4 regions of the Yersinia sp. SCPM-O-B-9106 (C-191) genome follow, and region 2 is predicted to be linked to each of the others. Evidence: predicted binding sites of a transcription regulator. Region 2 holds the regulator's gene; each other region holds the start of a gene.

Region 1 (3,208 bases), 100 kb from region 2:
CTCAGAAGTTGCATACTACACGATATCGTGTGGGTGAGACCCTGCGTTCAGGTTCGAGCCGAGCGAAGCGAGACAGCAACGCTTCAGCGTTGACCCGAAGGGCGAGGCCAGCGGCCGAGTCATCCCACGACCCACCATTATATCTAGTATCTTATTAAATCCCTCAAACTCAGAAGTTGCATACTACACGATATCGTGTGGGTGAGACCCTGCGTTCAGGTTCGAGCCGAGCGAAGCGAGACAGCAACGCTTCAGCGTTGACCCGAAGGGCGAGGCCAGCGGCCGAGTCATCCCGCACGACCCACCATTATATCTAGTATCTTAGTAACCCCCCAAAACTTCCAAATAGCTATTTCCCCCATTTCTTTTTACCGACTTATATCTTTAGCTTTTTAACCTGCCAATAAGCATCATTACATCAAATAGCATGCCCTCGAATCACAGGCATAAAAAAAGGCGCCGTAGCGCCTCTTTAGAGATTATTTTCTGATACTTAGAGTACCAGGCCCGCGATAGACGCAGACAGCACACTGACCAGTGTAGAGCCGTACAGCAGCTTCAAGCCAAAACGAGAAACGACATTACCTTGGTGCTCATTCAGGCCTTTAATCGCACCGGCGACGATGCCGATGGAAGAGAAGTTAGCGAATGAAACCAGGAATACGGACAGAATACCCACACTACGTGGTGACAATTCTGATGCCACTTTCTGCAAGTCCATCATGGCCACAAATTCGTTAGAAACCAATTTGGTTGCCATTATACCGCCGACTTGCAAGGCTTCATGAGCAGGAATGCCCATTACCCAAGCAAACGGGAAGAAGACATAGCCCAAAATACCCTGGAAGCTAATACCAAACAGCAGGCTAAACAGAGCATTCATCGCAGCAATCAATGCGATAAAACCAATCAGCATTGCTGCTACGATAATGGCAACTTTGAAACCGGCCAAGATGTATTCACCCAGCATTTCAAAGAAGCTTTGACCTTCATGCAAGTTGCTCAGCTGTAACTCTTCTTCATCCTCAGCTTTATACGGGTTGATTAGCGACAACACGATAAAGGTGCTGAACATGTTAAGCACCAGCGCGGCGACCACGAATTTCGCGTCCAGCATTGACATATAAGCACCGACAATTGACATCGAGACTGTCGACATTGCCGTTGCTGCCATGGTGTACATGCGTTTTTCAGACATTTTGCCTAAAATATCTTTATAGGCGATGAAGTTTTCAGATTGGCCCAGAATCAGTGAACTGACTGCGTTGAATGATTCCAGCTTACCCATGCCGTTAACTTTGGACAATAAAGTCCCAATAATACGAATAATGACGGGCAGAACTTTAATGTACTGCAGAATACCAATGAGAGCAGAAATAAAGACGATAGGACACAGCACTCTCAGGAAGAAGAATGCGAGGCCTTTATCCCCCATGTTACCGAAGACAAAATCAGTGCCGGTAGCAGCGAACCCCAGTAATTTGTCGAAAAAGCCCGCGAATCCTTTCACAAAACCTAATCCAACTTCTGAATGGAGGAAGAAGTACGCCAGCAACACTTCAATAACCAATAATTGAATAACAAACCGAATGCGGATGCTTTTGCGATCTTTGCAGATAACAAGAGCCAATATGGCCACTACGACTAAGGCCAACGCAAACTGTAGAATATGGGACATATGTGCTCCAAATTAGAGGCAGACTAGGTTTTGGTGGACATTTTATGTAACGGCTACATTAAAAACGAGATATAGACCGCAAATATAGAAATTCACTTTCATAAATGCAAACAAATTAGTGGGGTTGATCACAAAAAATAGGATGTTAATAATATGCTACAGGGATAGTGTAAATATGCTAGTTTGAACAATTGTAGTGAGCGAGCTCGGAAATTGCGATGCAGTATTTAACACAATTTTTCAGAAACCAAGAGCGCCTCCCTTACTGCACGGCAGATTACGCGGTATTAGCTATCAGAGAGATAAGTTTCACCATTCTAAATGCGCTTGATAATTATTATCATTTAGATATTATGGGTGATAAGAGAGTAGCCGTAAATTTCCAAGGGTAATACTGAATGTTGAATAGCCGTGCTGTCGATACACCCCGCCGTAACTCAAGGAGGATCAAACTCTCCCTGATGGGGCCTGCCTTTATTGCTGCCATTGCCTATATCGACCCCGGTAACTTTGCGACTAACATTCAAGCCGGAGCTACCTTTGGCTATACTCTCTTATGGGTGGTGGTGTGGGCTAATGTCATGGCGATGTTAGTCCAATTGCTGTCAGCAAAACTTGGGATCGCGACCGGTAAGAATCTGGCGGAGCATATTCGTGATCGTTTCCCACGCCCGGTAGTATGGGCTTACTGGGTGCAGGCCGAGATTATCGTGATGGCAACAGACTTGGCCGAGTTTATCGGAGCCGCTATCGGCTTCAAATTGCTGCTGGGTGTAACACTGCTACAAGGTGCGGTACTGACTGGCATCGCCACTTTCCTCATTCTTATGCTGCAAAACCGTGGGCAAAAGCCAATCGAAATGGTGATTGGTGGGCTGCTTTTGTTCGTCGCGGCATCTTATATTGTTGAACTGATTTTCTCTCAACCTGAACTGGCGGCCCTGGGGCGCGGGATGATTATTCCGAGCTTACCTAACAGTAACGCGGTGTTTTTAGCCGCCGGGGTCTTGGGGGCGACAATTATGCCGCACGTCATTTACCTGCATTCAGCATTAACACAGACGGAAAGCAAAGAATCCAAAACTGAGCGCTACGCCTCAACCAAGTTTGATGTGGCGATTGCCATGACGATTGCTGGTTTTGTGAATTTGGCCATGATGGCAACCGCTGCTGCGGCTTTCCATTTCAATGGTTATCAACATGTTGCCGAAATCGAAGAAGCCTATTTGACCTTGCAACCCTTGCTGGGCAATGCTGCCGCTACAGTTTTTGGCTTGAGTTTGGTTGCCGCCGGCCTGTCATCGACAGTGGTGGGCACCATGGCTGGGCAAGTGGTGATGCAGGGGTTTGTGCACTTTTATATTCCAATGTGGCTACGCCGCGCGATCACTATGTTGCCGTCCTTTATTGTCATTATGATCGGCATGGACGCGACTAAAATACTGGTGATGAGCCAAGTTTTACTGAGCTTTGGCATTGCATTGGCGCTGGTGCCGTTATTGGTATTCACCGGCAATAAAGAATTGATGG
Region 2 (3,208 bases):
TCACCCCATTCACCAATGCGGGGTCAATTTGTGCATGGTCGATGGCTTTAAACTGCGCCAACTTTTTTTTCAGATTCTCAAGTGCAACATTGGATGATTTGAGTTCTTTATCGGCATCCGCAATATTACCGCCCTGTCGATAATCTACTGAACGGGCCAGGCGTGTAACCATCCGAAAATATTGATCCGTCCCCTGATTGACCAAATTCATATTTTCAACCAACACACTGCTGGCATTAGTGGATTGTGTTAGTTGATTCAGTGATAACAATGTATAACCCGATACTCCGCCCCATAGCAGGCAAAAAGCCCCAAGCACCCAAAGTAGTGCGGCTCTGATGGTAATATTTCTTAAAAACTGCATGTTAGTTCCCCTTATATATCGGATACTTACCGTTAAAATCCTGGTGTTATTTGATGACCGAAAAGCAATAAAGGACGTTCCATACAGCTAACGACAACTCCTTTCCCGGCAAATTTTCATTTGACGGTTTCCCCCCTGGCACCGCAAATTGCAACCTTTCGGTTACATGAAGGTTATCGGCAATGACGTTATAAGGTTGAGCGACTCACAAAAATTTTATATCGCATAAACTTGATATCGGCCTGGCGAGATTTTCTGGCATTATATGGCCCTATACATGTGTTATATTATTGGGCAGAGCGCTCAGTAATTTGCATAACTATTTGAATTTAAGGGTATTAAGTTATATGGCAACTGTAGGCATTTTCTTTGGCAGCGATACTGGCAATACCGAAAACATTGCCAAGATGATCCAAAAGCAACTGGGCAAAGATGTTGCTGAGGTTCATGACATTGCCAAAAGCAGCAAAGAAGATTTAGAAAGCTTCGATATTCTGCTGATCGGTATCCCAACCTGGTATTACGGTGAAGCCCAGTGTGATTGGGATGATTTCTTCCCGACACTGGAAGAGATCGATTTCAACGGCAAGCTGGTCGCGTTGTTCGGTTGCGGCGACCAAGAAGATTACGCAGAATATTTCTGTGATGCGATGGGGACTGTGCGCGATATCATCGAACCACGCGGTGCTGCTATTGTCGGCCACTGGCCAACCGCAGGCTACCACTTCGAAGCCTCCAAAGGCTTGGCGGATGATGATCACTTTGTCGGTTTAGCTATTGATGAAGATCGCCAGCCAGAATTGACGAATGAACGTGTTAGCGCTTGGGTAAAACAGATCAGTGAAGAACTGAATCTCGCTGAAATTACCGGTTAACTTGCCGTGTCGGAAACGCGAGGGTGATGTTAAACATCAAACCGCGTTTCCGTTACCTCTAACGCCTCTCGCTATATACCCTAAATAATTCGAGTTGCAGGAAAGCGGCAAGTGAGTGAGGCCCGAATCATTGACTGGCCGAGTAACGAGAGCAGCCAACGCACATGCAGCTTGAAGGATGACGAATAGACTTGTTAAGCCGCCCACAGATCCGCATATTCATCCGTGCAAAATGAAAATAAACCGCTACAAATTTGTAACGTTACACCCAGCAACCATATACTTAAATGATGCAACAATCCCACCCATCAATACATTGCATGATTAATGGGGCAAAGTGTGCAATTATATCTTTGTTAACAACCACGGTTTTCATTTGGGGCTAGCAGTTCTATAATGAGACGCAATTGAGAATATTGCGCCACGGATGTCATAGGCTGAACGGCCTTAATTTGAATCGATAGTAATAGGACTGAATCCGCATGACTGACAACAACAAAGCCTTAAAAAATGCAGGCCTTAAAGTAACGCTGCCCCGGCTTAAGATTCTGGAAGTGTTACAAGATCCGGTTAACCATCACGTCAGCGCGGAAGATCTTTATAAAAAGCTGATCGATATCGGTGAAGAAATTGGTCTGGCGACGGTTTACCGCGTACTGAACCAGTTTGATGATGCTGGTATTGTGACCCGCCACAATTTCGAAGGCGGTAAATCAGTCTTTGAATTGACGCAACAGCATCATCACGATCATCTGATTTGCTTGGATTGCGGCAAAGTGATTGAATTTAGCAATGAAGAGATTGAAAAACAGCAACGTGATATTGCTGAAAAGCATGGCATCAAGCTGACCAATCATAGCCTGTATCTCTATGGCCACTGTGCCACTGGCAATTGCCGTGAAGACGAGTCTGCGCACGATCCAAAATAATATGGTTTTATCTCATTGATCATATAAAGATTTTCACATAATGCTGAAATAAGCAATTCGCAAGATGGCCGCCTTTCCCACAAGTTATTTCAGTTGGGAGTCAGGTGGTCATTTTTGTTACTGATCTCCTGCATCCCTCTCTTCGTGACAAATTCATTTTTTCATTACTCATTTAATGGCCATTCACATGAATTTGAAACAAAAAAAACCCCGGACTCGCCGGGGAAAAAACCATCAACTCAACTTCACATAATGTTGTTTACCTATACCCTAAATAATTCGAGTTGCAGGAAGGCGGCAATTGAGCGAATCCCTAGGAGCTGACACAAGTCAGTGACTGGGGCGAACAAAGACAGCCAACGCACATGCAGCTTGAAGTATAACGGGTATAAAAGCCTGGCAAACAGGAGTTAACATCAGACACAGCACTTTGACAGCAATAATCAGACTTTAACCGGCTCCGCACGGCTACTACGTTTACCATCCGGACTTGTCGAGCGAATCAACACGTCACCGCTGACTTTAGGTTGGGCTTTGACATCATATTTCTGCCATTGCTTACCGCCATCAGTGGAATACTCGATAATCAGCCCCGGCAAGGAAATGTTAGCTTCCAACTCCCCTGTAACGACACGCGCCCCCGGAACCGGTAAGCGGTAAGCAACACCGGCTTTATCCAGTTTCGCCAATTCACGTTGTCCCATAATATTGGCAAAACGCTGCCAATCTGAGTTCAACGCCTTAGTATCGACCATATGGGTTTCGCCACCTTTGTACTCGCGGCCCGCTTTATAATCTTGCTCCCATGGCGCACGATGCCAGGCACGTTCGGCCAGTGGTAATACCCGCGGAAAAATCATGTATTCCATCTGTTCGTCAGTCCGAACAGTTTCATTCCATGATTGGCCTGAAATACCGTGCACACCCGGCCAAGGTTTATCACTCTTGGCGCTGAAGTGATTACCGTCGCGGTCGACCGAGGTTTCAGCATTTTGCGGCATGTTATCCGGCGCGAAACTAAAGACTTTGGCTTCGTCGTT
Region 3 (3,208 bases), 2.1 Mb from region 2:
AATCACATTCGGGTCGGCAAGTTTACTAAAATCCTGCTGCCATAAGGCATGAAGGATTTCGCGTAATACATCCATTTCTGTTCCTGTTTGCCTATCGTGTGAGAATATTGTTATAAGGTTTTATCTAGTGTATCGGTAATGGCGCTAATCCACATTGATCTTATCCTCAATAACCGAATTTTTAAGGGCATATATACGTGCCGTTGACACTATTTGTGTAAGAGAGGATGAATGTGCGGAGACTTTGACCGCACATTCACAAACCATAGCGCTCATAAATGTTACTGCGAAGCTTTGATGCGCTCAAACCCAGCGGTTAAATCGTCCTGCAAATCTTGTACATTCTCTAGCCCAATGTGTAAACGGAACAATGTGCCTTTGATTCCCTCACCCTCATATTTGCGGATGGCCCGGATATCCTTGGGTTGATACCCCAGAATCAAAGACTCAAACCCGCCCCACGAGAAAGCCATACTGAAATGGGTAAAGTGGTCGAGATAAGCCTCTAACTGCTGCTGGGTTAACTCTTCTTTTAACTCAAAAGAAAACAAACCATTGCAGCCGGTGAAATCTCGTTTGTAGAATTCATGGCCTTTGCAGCCGGGCAGGGCAGGGTGATAGACCGCCGCAACTTCCGGGCGCTGAATCAGCCAGTTTGCGATTTCGATACTGTTTTTTTCATGCTGCTTTAAACGCACACTCAGCGTGCGTAAGCCCCGGCTGGCAAGATAGGCGGTATCAGCATCCACCATTTGCCCCATTAGATAAGAATCTTCGCGCAGTTGCTCCCAACAGCGGGTGTTGGCGACCGCAATCCCCAGCATGGCATCGGAATGACCAATAATATATTTAGTTCCTGATTGGATGGAGATATCAATATCAAAATCCAGGGCTTTAAACAGCACGCCAGCCGCCCACGTATTGTCCATGATGATAATCATCTCTGGAGAAACCGCGCGAATGGCTTTGACTATCGCGGGAATATCTTGCACTTCCATCGTGATGGAACCGGGCGACTCGAGAAAAACCACTTTAGTTTGCGGTGTGATCAACGAGGCTATTTCGGCCCCTATCATGGGATCAAAATAAGTGGTGGTGATATTCATACGCGATAAGATTTTATCGCAAAAACTTTGTGCCGGTTCATAAGCCGAGCCAGTCATCAACACATGATCGCCGGTGGAAACAAATGACAAAATGGCATTACTAATCGCGGCAGCACCGCAAGGATAAAGCACACAACCCGCGCCGCCTTCCAGTTCTGTCATCGCTTCTTGCAAAGAAAAATGGGTTAGCGTGCCTCTGCGGCCATAAAATAGCGCCCCATTTCCGCGATTAATTGTGGCGTGCTTTTTGGCTTTTACTGACTCAAAAACCAAAGAGGATGCGCGCTGAATGACGGTATTGACCGAGCCTTGGGTGAATTTCTGACTTCTGCCAGCGCTAACTAAGATTGTTTCCAATTTTTCTATCGTGGGTTTATTTGCAGACATAATCGCTTTGCCACCTTCTCATCAGCATGCCCATTATTCCATGGTCAGCATTCATTATTGGGATGTATTTATTCCTTACGTTAGCATGATGATTGTAATGAGAGGGTAGCTTTCACCATGAAAAAAACTAAAGAGGGTGACTCGCTGTTTTCCGCAGATTTGTAATGGAAAAATGCTGTGTAAGTGACGAAATAGGAAATTTATTAAGGGGAGGCCGTTAGGAGAGGGCTTAATTCATGCAAAAGCGCTCTCTGCAATTAATCCTTTTTTATTTTTACATAAAGTGTCACTCAATCTGTACAGCTCAGAATGTTTATCCGTTGATCCTGCTGCGTAGTCCCTGATATCAGGGGGATTCTTATTTTTTCTCAAAAAATAGGCGTAAATACTAATGATAATTACTATCAATCCCCAGTTTGTTTGATATGATCGGCAGCTGATTTCGTCCTTAAATTGATATGCATATTGGGTGGAGGCGCAGCGTGAAAACAGCTGACAAAAAGATTAAAGACAAATCATTCGTGCAAGGCCGAATGATGAAAGGCGCGATGGCATTATTGCTGGTGGCAGGTTTAACCGGTCATGCATTCGCCGCACCGGGCAACAGTAGCGCAGTCGCTGCATCAGTTACGACACCAACGACGACAGCAACATCAACGCCGTTACCTGCACCGGAAATTACATCTGTAGCAGCCCCTGCTAATGCAGAAGCTGTAGTACCCACAATATCGGCACCGTCAGTTCAGCCATTAACGGCTCCTGCCCCACAAGGCTTGGCGATGGATCTCTCCGTTTGGGGCATGTATCAACATGCTGATGTGGTGGTGAAAGGCGTAATGATTGGCTTGGTATTGGCATCAATCGTGACCTGGACCATTCTGTTTTCCAAAGGTACTGAATTATTCCGAGCACGCCGCCGTTTACGGCAAGAACACGAGGTTATCGGCGCGGTTACTGATCTTGATACCGCGTCTGAGCGAGCAGAGGTTTTCTCTCCAGAGAGCATCAGCGGTCTATTACTGCGTGAAGCGCAAAACGAACGCCTATTATCGGCAGAATCAAACGATAACAACGGCATTAAAGAACGTACTGCTTTTCGTCTGGAGCGCCGTGTTGCTGCCATTAGCCGCCAAATGGGCAAAGGTAATGGCTTCTTGGCGACAATCGGTGCCATTTCTCCGTTTGTCGGTTTGTTTGGTACTGTTTGGGGCATCATGAACAGCTTTATCGGTATTGCCCACTCACAGACGACTAATCTGGCTGTTGTTGCTCCGGGTATTGCCGAAGCTTTGCTGGCAACAGCACTTGGCTTGGTTGCCGCAATTCCTGCGGTGGTTATCTATAACATTTTCGCTCGCCTGATTGGTTCTTACCGCGCTCAGGTAGGGGATGTTGCTGCACAGGTATTATTATTGCTGAGCCGTGATCTTGATTTGAGCAGCAGCGCTGAAGCAAAGTCACCTAAGCAGCCTCACCAATTGCGTGCGGGGTGATTTATGGCCATGCGGATGAACGATAACCTCGATGAAAGTGGTGAACTGCACGAAATTAACGTGACACCTTTCATCGATGTCATGCTGGTATTGCTGATTATCTTTATGGTGGCAGCACCATTGGCAACGGTTGATATTAAAGTGGACTTACCGGCATCTTCAGCGGTGCCACAGCCGCGCCCAGAGAAGCCGGTTTTTCTGACAGTGAAAGCTGATAACCAG
Region 4 (3,208 bases), 2.1 Mb from region 2:
TATACAACAAGGCCTCCAGCGACTGAGCGTAATCGGTATTTCCCGCCACAATGAGGAATTCCAGCATTGGCGTTTTTTTCTGTAATTCGGCGCAATAATCCCCTGTGGCAAACAGGTTATGGCTGGCATCAGCAATCAGTAAGCGCGGTTGGATTTGTTCAATATAAGCATTTAATTCCAATCGGTTATGACTGAATAATGCATTGACGGGCGCAACACCGATTTTTAATAGTGCAAAGTAAACCAGATAAAATTCAGCACAATTGGGGAGTTGAACCAAGGCGGTATCGCCACGGCGCATGCCCTGATGGGTTAAGCGCACAGCCAACTGCTGCGCTGCCTGCTCGAACTGCGCATAACTGATATGGCGCTCACCACAAATGATGGCCGTCGCCTCTGGCCGCTGCTGGCACTGGCGAGACAACATCTCCGTCATCGGCTGGTCTGTCCAATAGCCTTTCTCGCGATAGCGACGAGCAAACTCTTGCGGCCAACGGGTAAATTCAATACTCATAGCGGCACTCCTGATCGGGTGATGGCGATCGCATTGAGCATGGTGCCCAATTTGGCTTCAGTTTCTGCCCATTCCAGCGCGGGTTGTGAGGCAGCGACAATGCCCGCCCCGGCAAATAGCCGCACTTGTGTTGGATGTACCGTGGCGCACCGGATAATCACCGCCCATTCACCATTGCCCTGTTCATCACACCAACCCACAATTCCGCTGAATAACCCCCGCTCAAAAGGCTCTAATTGTTGAATTAACTGGCGGGCTTTTTGCGTCGGTAATCCACACAATGCGGGGGTTGGGTGTAACAGATTCGCCAGCTCTAACACCCGCATCTGTGGGTTTTCCAACTCACCGCTGATGGCGGAAGATAAGTGCCACAGCGCGGCGGTGCTAATCAATGAAGGTTGTGAAGGGATATGCAGACTTGAGCAATGTGGCGTCAATAAGCGGCGAATTTCGTCGATAACCAGCCGATGCTCATATTGGTCTTTCTCTGAATCCAGTAATGCCTGGCTAATATCCCAATCATGTTGTGGGTCGTCTTGCCGTTTCGCCGAACCAGCCAACGGATTGGTATAAACCCCAGCCAGATGTTTACGCACCAATAATTCAGGGCTGGCACCGAGTAATACGCCACCATCAGCAAGCGGCACGCGAAAATGATGCGCCGTGCTGTTTTGGATCAGTAAATGATTCATAACCTGATCGCTATCAACCGGGATGTCTGTATCAATTTCCAGAATACGGGACAGCACAACTTTATGGATTGCACCGCACTGACAAGCAGCAACAGCCTCCCCCACAATATGTTTGAACTCATTTTCATCCGGCAAACTGCGGCTGGCGAGGGCAGTAACCGCTCTGCGGCTATTAACACACGCAGCATCTACCAAAGCTTGGCGGTCACAAACCTGATAATGTTCCGGAATAAATAAGCACGATGCCTGACGGGCATCAAAAGGTATGGCCCCGACGATGATAGGCTGTTGTTGTCCAGCATCACGTGCACGTTGGAACGCCGATTGTAGAGCTGATTGCAGTGAATTTTCATGGTCAGCACGGCCTTGTGCCGCTTGATTAATTCGTTCGAAAATACCCTGGGTTTTGATACTCTGATGTTTTGAAGTAAATAGAAATGTTGAGGATACAGCTGAAAACGGCGAATTAACGGGCATGTCTGCAGAGCTGCCGTGTTCTTCAGAGCTGCCATGTTCTTCAGAGTTGAAGTACCGCACAAAGACCTCCATCACAATGCAAATAGTAATGGTAATAATAATTACTATCATTCCCTTTCGTGCGTGGTAAATTACGACTAAGAATTCATATTGTCAATCAATGTAAATATGTTATTGATGAATCTTATTTATATATCCCCCCAGAACTGGGGCTTAAAATAGAAAGAGAAAATGCCGTTATGTCCTTTTATATCAATTACATTCAGTATAAAAAATGGCGGTCAATATTGACTAAACTGGGTCTTTTGGGCCTTATTTTCTGCTTGTCTGCCTGTAAACCGGCGGAAGAAACTGCGGATCAGCAAGCACCATCATCAGGCAATGAGGGTACAGCTACGTGGACCCGCACAGTAGAAACGGCCAAAGGCCCGGTGGTACTAACACATCCCCCCAAACGGATTGTGTCCACCAGTATCACCATTACCGGGACTTTGCTGGCTATCAATGCCCCTGTGATTGCCAGTGGGGCGACCGTGCCTGACACCACAGTGGCTGACCATCAAGGTTTCTTTACACAATGGTCAGATGTTGCACAGGCCAAAAAACTGGTGCCAATGTACCAGACGGAACCCAATGCCGAAGCTGTCGCGGGAATGAATCCGGACTTAATTATTATTTCTGCCACTGGCGGGGATTCGGCCTTGAAGCTCTATGAGCAGCTGTCAGTTATCGCCCCCACATTAGTCATTAATTATGATGACAAAAGTTGGCAAGAGTTAGCCGTCGTGCTGGGCCAGGCAACAGGGCATGAAGCTGACGCACAGCAAGTTATTGAGAAATTCGCTAATCGACTCAATGAGGTAAAGCAGAATATTACGCTGCCACCACAACCGATTTCAGCGTTTGTCTATCAAGCGGCGGGCAGCACTGCCAATTTATGGACCGAGCATTCAGCACAGGGAAAACTACTACAGGAATTGGGCTTCACACTGGCAGAAGTCCCTGATGCGGTGAAAGGCAACACCAGCATGGGGCACCGCAAAGATATCATCCAACTGGGTGGCGAGAAATTGGCCGAGGGCCTTAACGGTGAAACTATTTTGCTATTCTCCGGCGACCAACCGGCGATTGACGCACTGAAAAATAATAAGTTTTTAGCTCATATCCCAGCAATTGAACATGATCGAGTTTATGCCGCGGGCTATGATACGTTCCGGTTAGATTATTACAGTGCGAGTCATTTATTGGCACGGATTGAGGGGATGTTTAAGGCTAAACCTTAATTATTTGATGTTTTATCAGACCGGTTAGTTTTTGGAGGATGATCTGGGGGCGTTCACAACTGAACCAGATCACCATCAACAAACCCCATCTATATCTTAAAAATTAAAACTAAAATCGCCCCTTCGGTATCACCAACGGCGTATGCGAAACCGGATCATCAATAATTAAACAGGGCATACCAAAAACCTGCTCGACTAAATCGGCAGTGATCACGTCGCGCGGTTTACCTTGCGTCACTATC

What was found. Region 2 encodes Fur, which represses iron uptake genes when iron is present. Its sites were predicted from a motif close to ATAATAATGAGAACNACTATCAA; they were not measured.
Region 1: a site for Fur is predicted at 2,006-2,028, ahead of OP863_RS05945 (Nramp family divalent metal transporter). Genes of this name have one in related genera too.
Region 3: a site for Fur is predicted at 1,879-1,901, ahead of exbB (tol-pal system-associated acyl-CoA thioesterase). Genes of this name have one in related genera too.
Region 4: a site for Fur is predicted at 1,772-1,794, ahead of OP863_RS16845 (isochorismate synthase). Genes of this name have one in related genera too.

Annotation. Positions count from the first base shown of each region.
Region 1 covers NZ_CP110791.1:1,300,368-1,303,575, forward strand. Annotated here, with positions in the region: RNA gene OP863_RS05930 (RtT sRNA) at 14-140, shown strand; RNA gene OP863_RS05935 (RtT sRNA) at 182-307, shown strand; gene OP863_RS05940 (NupC/NupG family nucleoside CNT transporter) at 494-1,678, opposite strand; gene OP863_RS05945 (Nramp family divalent metal transporter) at 2,077-3,208, shown strand, end outside.
Region 2 covers NZ_CP110791.1:1,401,387-1,404,594, reverse strand. Annotated here, with positions in the region: gene OP863_RS06445 (methyl-accepting chemotaxis protein) at 1-364, opposite strand, end outside; gene fldA (flavodoxin FldA) at 712-1,239, shown strand; gene fur (ferric iron uptake transcriptional regulator) at 1,722-2,168, shown strand; gene OP863_RS06430 (beta-N-acetylhexosaminidase) at 2,612-3,208, opposite strand, start outside.
Region 3 covers NZ_CP110791.1:3,751,719-3,754,926, reverse strand. Annotated here, with positions in the region: gene OP863_RS17005 (DedA family protein) at 1-75, opposite strand, end outside; gene metC (cystathionine beta-lyase) at 282-1,493, opposite strand; gene exbB (tol-pal system-associated acyl-CoA thioesterase) at 1,976-2,986, shown strand; gene exbD (TonB system transport protein ExbD) at 2,990-3,208, shown strand, end outside.
Region 4 covers NZ_CP110791.1:3,711,941-3,715,148, forward strand. Annotated here, with positions in the region: gene OP863_RS16840 ((2,3-dihydroxybenzoyl)adenylate synthase) at 1-514, opposite strand, end outside; gene OP863_RS16845 (isochorismate synthase) at 511-1,683, opposite strand; gene fepB (Fe2+-enterobactin ABC transporter substrate-binding protein) at 1,923-2,966, shown strand; gene OP863_RS16855 (ABC transporter ATP-binding protein) at 3,076-3,208, opposite strand, start outside.